Linked DNA regions of Armatimonas rosea. The protein of the gene in region 1 interacts with the protein of each later gene in a pairwise test. Links are inferred from orthologs where the notes say so. Each region holds a gene or a part of one and is shown on either strand. Other genes may lie near its edges.

Region 1 (3,660 bases):
TGGAAAAATCCGACAGCCAGACCGTCCGGCTGGAGGTCAGGCGTGGTGCGGGCTGGGAGAAGCTCAGCGATGCCACCGTGGAGCCACTCTCGAGCACAGCACTCTTTCGCGTTCCTGGCTGGAAGGCAGGCGCAGATACGGCCTATCGGGTTGCCTATACGTGGCAGGGCAAAGACTATCACTGGGAAGGGACGCTTAGACGTGACCCAGTGGATCGAGAGACCCTCTCGGTGGGCGTGCTCTCCTGCGATCATGGCTATGTCTTCCCGCAGGCACGGCTTACAGCAATGGTGGCGAAGCAGAACCCGGATCTCCTCTGTTTCTTAGGCGACCAGATCTACGAGAACTACGGCGGCTTTGGGATTATCCGCAAGCCCACCGATCGCGCAACGCTGGACTACTTACGAAAGTTCTGGCACTTTGGCTGGATGTGGCGCGAGCTGCTCAAAGACCGACCTTCCATTATTCTGCCCGACGACCACGATGTCTTCCAGGGCAATGTCTGGGGACAGGGCGGGCGGCCCGCGCCCAATGGCAAACAAGAAAACGGCGGCTACGTCATGCCTGCCGAGTGGGTGGGTGTCGTCCAGCGCACCCAGACCGGGCACCTGCCTGACCCGATCGACCCGGCCCCAATCGCGCAAGGCATCGGGGTGTACTTTACCCAGCTCAAGTACGGCGGCGTGGACTTCGCCGTAATCGAGGACCGCAAGTTCAAGACCGGCCCCGATGCTGTCGTCTCCCCAGCGCTTCGCCAGCAGGCCAAGACCGACCCCAAGGTGCTCGATATCCCCGGCGCACAGCTCCTGGGCGAGCGCCAGGAGCGCTTTCTGGTGCGCTGGGCCAAAGAGCCCGCTCCGTTTAAGATCGTTGTCTCCCAGACGATCTTCTGCCATGCGACGACGCACTCGGGGCCACAACTCAATCCCATTAAGCTCGACCTGGACTGTAACGCTTGGCCACAGTCCGGGCGGCGGCGGGCACTCACGGCGCTCCGTCCGACCGTGCTGATGCTCGCCGGGGATCAGCACAGCGGGATTTTATTGCGGCACGGTATCGACGACTGGGACGATGGCCCGCTGGCATTTATGGTTCCCGGCACCGCCAACGGCTGGCCGCGTGCCTGGTGGCCTGAGGGAGCCAGTGTCACCGGGCGCTTCACCGATAGCTTCGGGCATAAGCTCACGGTGCTGGCAGCGGCGAATCCAGAGAAGGGGAGCAACACTCTCAAAGAAGTCGGCGGTACAGTCCCCCCGGACGAAGTAGCACACAAAAAAGGCTCTGGCTATGGCATTATCCGCCTGAACAAGAAGACCCGTGAGGCGACCTTTGAGATGTGGCGACATGGAGGTGGGCAGTTCGAGGGGTTCCCAAGGACGATAAAGCTCGAAGATAAAAATGCATAAAACCTGCACCGCACTCTTGGTGGCACTTCTCGGGTAGCGGTGGACTTTCAAAAGTGGGTTGGGACGGTTGCCATCCCTGCTGCTTTTGAACTTCGACGACTCTCTGAAACCGAGCTGTATTCGTAGGCGACGAAGTCTATTCTCCGCGCCCACGGGGCGCTCTCTCCCTGGTGCCGGGGATTTCCAATCCCCGCACACCCACCGGCCCCTCGCCCGACGATTTGGCGTGCGGTATCATGGCTTGCAATGAAGCAATACCATGTGGCTCTGGCGGGCGCGACAGGCGCGGTCGGGGCGGAGTTTTTGAAGTTATTGGAGGAGCGGGACTTCCCGCTCGCCTCCCTTACCTTGCTGGCATCGGCGCGCTCGGTCGGCAAGACGATCATGTTTAAGGGCGAGGAGCTTCCGGTCGCCGAGCTGACCGAGGACTCGTTTACGGGCTGCGATATCGCGTTCTTCTCCGCAGGCGGCGGGCGCTCGAAACAGTACGCGCAGGCAGCAGTGAAAGCGGGAGCCGTGGTGATCGATAACTCGTCGGCGTTTCGCATGGACCCCGATGTCCCCCTGGTTGTCCCCGAGGTCAACCCCGACGATGTCCTGGCGCACAAGGGCATTATCGCCAACCCGAACTGCTCGACCATTATCCTGCTGATGGCCCTGACCCCGCTGCACCAGAAGTGGCCTGTGAAGCGTGTCGTGGTCAGCACCTACCAGGCGGCGTCGGGTGCGGGCGCAGCGGCGATGCGCGAGCTCGAAGTGCAGGCAGGCGAGCTGCTGGCCGGAAAGCCCCCGACCAAGGAGATCTTCCCCCACCAAGTGGCGTTCAATCTCTTCTCGCACAACACCGCGATCAACGAGACCGGCTACAACGAGGAGGAGCTCAAGATGGTCAAGGAGACCCGCAAGATCCTCCACGCCCCCGAGCTCGCTGTCACCGCTACCTGTGTTCGGGTTCCCGTGCTTCGGGCGCACAGCGAGAGCGTCAATATCGAGTTTGTGGGCGAGCGGCCTACCGTGGACGAAGCCCGCGCCGCCATTGCCGCGTTTCCGGGCGTGATTCTGGTGGACGACCGCGAGAGCAACACCTTCCCCATGCCAGTGGATGCGACCGGACGCGATGAGTGTCTTGTCGGGCGGATTCGTGAGGACCTCTCGCACCCCAAGGCGCTCGATCTCTTCGTGGCGGGCGACCAGATTCTCAAGGGCGCGGCCCTCAACGGCTACCAGATCGCGGAGCTTTTAATCCAGCGAGGAGTAATTTAGGGCATGCCCGAAGTTCTCTCACAGCCGCTGGAGTGTGCACCACATCCACACCCGCTGACATGGACTTGTGAGGATTGGCCTCGGTTTGAAGCGCTGTTCCCAGAGAGAATCTCCCGGATGGAGTTGATCTCTGGACTGCTCTACCAGCGCCCAGAGAATCAACAAGAACGCGAGAGAATTTGCGGGCGTGTTTTGGCAAGATTTCGTCCAGAGAGAATCACCGAGCATAAGCGAATCTCTGATCCACGAGAAAATGGCACAGACTATCTCATTGCGGACTTTCATCTGACTGACTTTGAGGATTCTGTGGTAGTTGATGTTCTGCCACAAGAGATGGCGGAGCTAAGAGCCCAAGCCTATGCTCGTGTGGGGATTGCTGAGTTTTATCTGATTGACGTTTCCAGGAGGCGGGTTCTCGCCTTCCGACATAAAGAGTCGGGAGTTTACACCACGAGCGAGATACATGAGGAAACGGGGACGATCTGGCCCATCTTCTTTGTGAACGGAATTCATGGAGTGCGTGTGCGTGACATACTGCCATCAAGAGTGTTTTATGTCAAAGAGAGGTAAATGATGCGTGGAATGCAGGCCCGATGGGGGCATATTGTGACGGCGATGGTGACGCCTTTTGGTGCGGACAACCAGGTGGACTTTGTGGAGGCCGTGGCGCTGGCGAAGTGGCTGCTGGCCCATGGCTCGGATGCGCTGGTGATCAATGGCACCACCGGCGAGTCCCCGACCACCTCGCCGAAAGAGAAAGCGGCGCTGGTGAAGGCGATTGTCGAGGCGATTGGCTCCGAGAAAGTGATCGCGGGGGTGGGGGGCAACAACACTGCGGAGGTGATCGAGGCGGCCCACGATGCCAAGGCGGCGGGTGCGGGCGCGCTTCTTGCCGTGGTGCCCTACTACAACAAGCCCAGCCAGGAGGGGCTCTACCAGCACTTCAAGGCCGTGGCCAGCGCCACCGACCTGCCCGTGATGCTCTACAACG
Region 2 (3,586 bases), on another replicon or contig:
ATGGGACCGGGGGTCAGTGTCGATGTGGCAGTCGCACAGCGCGGCGCCGACAAGTAGGCACCAAAAACCAAAAAGGCCCCCGGCGCAACCGCGCCGGGGGCCTTTTTTTAGTCGAAGCGAATCCCCAGCACGGTCAGCAAGAGCAAGAACGTGGTCAGCACCAAGGCCGCAACCGCTCCGATACTGGCTCCCGTGCGGGTCTTGCCGCCCAGGGTGCAGCTCAGGGCGATCAAGAGAGCAGGGATGCAGATATAGGTGGAGAGCATCGCGCCCCAGAGGATCGACTCTCGCCAGCCCATGCCACAGGTCGCGCTGACCAAGCAGAGAATCGCCACGAGGGCAAGCGCCGTGTTACGGGTCTGGGGGACCGCAAGGGCACACTCAGGGTCGGAGTGGCGCAGGGTGGTCGAGTAGAGAGGGAGCAGAAACAGCCCCGCTCCGCCTAAAAAGAGGCTTGTGGGTACAAGATAGGGGTTTGCGGTTGCGGCCCCAAGGGCGATGCTCGCCAATCCAAGCCCCGCCATCAGCTCACAGAGGCGGGCCTTCTCCCGCTGGGCGATGCCGCGCCCTAGCACATAGGCTCCTAGAATCGGTAGGAGATAGTCGCCCCAGTCGTAGTGGGGGGTCTCTCCAAAAAGTCGCCAGTGGATCAGCCCAACGACCAGTAGCATGGGCGGCAGTGCCCGGACAATCACAGTTCCTCGGTACATCTCGCGTCCTCCACTGCACAGGATAGCGGGAAAACGGGGGCAGTTGCAACAAAAAGCCCCGGAGAGCACGCTCTCCAGGGCTTTTTACAAGACGGGGCTAGGTTAGGCGGCGACCCGTAGCGGGGCTTCGTCGCTGCTCTCGTCCTCATCGTCCTCTAGGCCAAACGGCGAGAACGTGCTGTCGTCCTTGTCGCTGTCCTCTAGAGTGAGGCTGACAAGGGGCGTTGCGGCAGGAGCGGGCGCGGCGGTGGTGCTCTCCTCGTTGAAGAAGCTCAGGACGCTCTCTAGGCGGGTGGCCTCGGAGTCGCAGAGGTTGCGGATGCAGGCCTGCTTGTCCTGGGCGAGGGCGATCTCGTTCTCTTTTTCGGCGATCTTGCGCTGGAGCTCGGCGATCTCGCTCTCGGCAGCGGCGACTGTATCGTCGGTCTTCTTGCCCTGCGAGTCGGCGTACTGGTTGAGGGTCGTGCGCTTCTGGTCGGCATCGGCGACAATGCTGACACGGGTCGCTCCGATCGCGGTTCCCATCGCTCCCAGGGTCACCTGGACGGTCTGGCGCTTCATCTCCAGCGGCATGGCCGCGGGGAGCTGCTCTAGCATCGCGAGGGTCTGCTCTGCGGTGAAGGGGGCCGTGGGGACCTTGGCAAACTGGTAGATAGCCTGGAAGTCCAGAGTCTTATCGGCAGAGAGAGTGGGCGGCTCGGGGGCAACCAGGGGCTTTGGCGGCTCAACCGCGACGACAGGCGTGGGCGGAGCGGGTGCGGCCACGGGGGTAGCGGCAAGGCTAATCGGGGGAGCGACAGGCTCCAGAACATCGTCTTTTTTAGGTGTATTGCGTCCAAATAGCGACATGGTTTTCAATCCTTTGGGATGATCGTACACCGAGGATTATTGGCTCTTCCCTATCAAAATTACAGGGGTGAAAGAAAATAATTTTCGCCAGAGAGCGGGGCTCCACGTGATAAAATGGGGGCTTGTATGGCTTCTGAAAACCTCTCGGACCTGGCGGCAAAGTACAAGGATATTCCTTTTGATGATAGCCGCGTGGTCAAGTACAAAGAGACTCCTGGCTGGGAAGTGCTCCTCAAGACCGCTGCGGAGGTCAAGGTAGTGGACACGGAGCTGCGGGCTCTGATCGCGGAGATGGCCGATATCATGTACGCCGCGCACGGGGTGGGGCTGGCGGCTCCTCAGGTGGGGCAGAGCATTCGCCTGCTGGTCTACGATGCGGGAGCGGGGCTGAAGGTGCTCATCAATCCCCAGATCTCCAAGGCAAAGGGCGAGCAGTACGAGCCTGAGGAGGGCTGTCTCTCGATCCCTGGTCTGCGCGGTGTGGTCCGTCGCCCCAGCCAGATCTTTGTGCAGGCGCTCAATGGCAGCGGTCACCCCGTGCGCTTCAAGGCCCGTGATTTTGAGGCCCGGATTATCTGCCACGAGGTCGACCACCTCAATGGCATTCTCTTCACCGACCTCGCCGATCCCAAGACCCTCCACATGCTCACGCCCGAGGAGCAGGCCTCCGAGCGCGCTCCTGCCGAGTAGCATCTTAGATCGCCCCGGTTAGAGCGGGGCGTCAACGAGCGCTTCGCGCTGGGAAGGGCTTCGCCCATAAAATATTCGGGATGGCCGAAGGCCTTTGCGGCGGAGCTTGCGACGCCCGTTGACGCCCCGCTCTAACCGGGGCGATCTAATGGAGGGCGATAGAATTCAGCATGCGTGTTATCTTCTTTGGAACCTCTCCCTTTGCGGTGCCGACCCTGCAAGCGCTTCATGACAGTGCCCACACGGTTCTTGCCGTCGTGACCCAGCCGGATCGGCCGGCGGGGCGTGGGATGCAGCTGGCGGAGTCTGCGGTCAAGAAAGCGGCGCGCGCACTGGGCTACGAGACCGTCTTGCAGCCCGAGAGAGTGCGCCGCAAGCCCTTCCCCGAGGAGCTGGCGGCGCTGGAGCCGGATGCGCTGGTCGTGGTCAGCTTTGGGCAGATTATTCCGCAGCGGGTGCTGGATATCCCACGACACGGCGGCATCAATGTGCACGCCTCGCTCCTGCCTCGCTGGCGGGGTGCGGCTCCGATCCACCGTGCGATCATGGCGGGCGATACTGAGACCGGGGTCGCGACCATGCGGATGGAGGCGACTCTCGATACCGGGCCGGTCTTTCTAGAGGCGCGCCTTCCGATCACCCCTGATGATACGACGCTTCTCTTGGAGCCTCGCCTGGCGGAGGCGGGGGCGCTGCTCTTGGTGCAGACCTTGGATCGCCTTGAGCAGGAGCCTGGCTGGGAGCCGACGCCGCAGCGGGAGGAAGGCATGACCTACGCTACCATGCTCACCCGTGAGGACGGCTTTCTGGACCCGACTGCGGAGAGCGCGGCGCTCTTGGCCAATCGCGTCCGTGCTCTCACCCCTCGTCCGGCGGGCGTGCTCCTGCTGGTGGGGAAAGAAGTGAAGGTCTTGGAGGCGCAGGTCCTGCAGGGTGAGGAGCAAGATGTCCCGGGGACCGTGGTGGCGCTCACCAAGGCGGGGATAGAGCTGGCAACCCTCGCAGGGCGCCTGCGCCTTGTGACCGTGCAGCCGGTGGGCAAGCCCGTGATGGCGGCGGCGGCGTATGCGAATGGTGCGCGGCTCAGGCTCGGGGACCTCGCGAGCCGCCCATAAGATTTTTTCTACAAAGAAGGAATCGCCGTGCCGACGTTGTATAATAGGCTGGCATCCTTGTCAGTTGTGCTTACAGGATCAGTTGTGCCGAAAGGAATCGAGTTTGAAGATGCGTGTCCTTAGCCGCCGTCTCGTGCGCTTTACCGCCGCCGCCGTTGTGGGCGGCATGGCACTTGCTGCCGCTCTGGCTCAGGAGGGGGACGCTACCGTTGCGTTTACCCT

Evidence for each region.
Region 2: the proteins of HNQ39_RS23335 (region 1) and def interact in binary tests that used the Escherichia coli proteins (3 or more experiments, as listed by UniProt). The link is inferred for Armatimonas rosea from one-to-one orthologs.

Annotation. Positions count from the first base shown.
Region 1 is NZ_JACHGW010000004.1:843,667-847,326, reverse strand. The notes cover bases 685-3,660. They hold HNQ39_RS23335 (aspartate-semialdehyde dehydrogenase), read left to right. Parts: upstream 685-1,652; coding sequence 1,653-2,669; downstream 2,670-3,660. Other genes in these bases: dapA (4-hydroxy-tetrahydrodipicolinate synthase), read left to right, coding at 3,240-3,660; HNQ39_RS23330 (hypothetical protein), read left to right, coding at 2,673-3,239; HNQ39_RS23340 (alkaline phosphatase D family protein), read left to right, coding at 685-1,406. Also shown: more of HNQ39_RS23340, read left to right, coding at 1-684.
Region 2 is NZ_JACHGW010000001.1:521,865-525,450, forward strand. What follows is about bases 566-3,467. They hold def (peptide deformylase), read left to right. Parts: upstream 566-1,685; coding sequence 1,686-2,249; downstream 2,250-3,467. Other genes in these bases: HNQ39_RS02275 (hypothetical protein), read right to left, coding at 566-710; HNQ39_RS02280 (hypothetical protein), read right to left, coding at 813-1,559; fmt (methionyl-tRNA formyltransferase), read left to right, coding at 2,420-3,364. Also shown: rplA (50S ribosomal protein L1), read left to right, coding at 1-57; more of HNQ39_RS02275, read right to left, coding at 108-565; HNQ39_RS02295 (hypothetical protein), read left to right, coding at 3,474-3,586. UniProt on the Escherichia coli protein: Removes the formyl group from the N-terminal Met of newly synthesized proteins. Requires at least a dipeptide for an efficient rate of reaction. N-terminal L-methionine is a prerequisite for activity but the enzyme has broad specificity at other positions.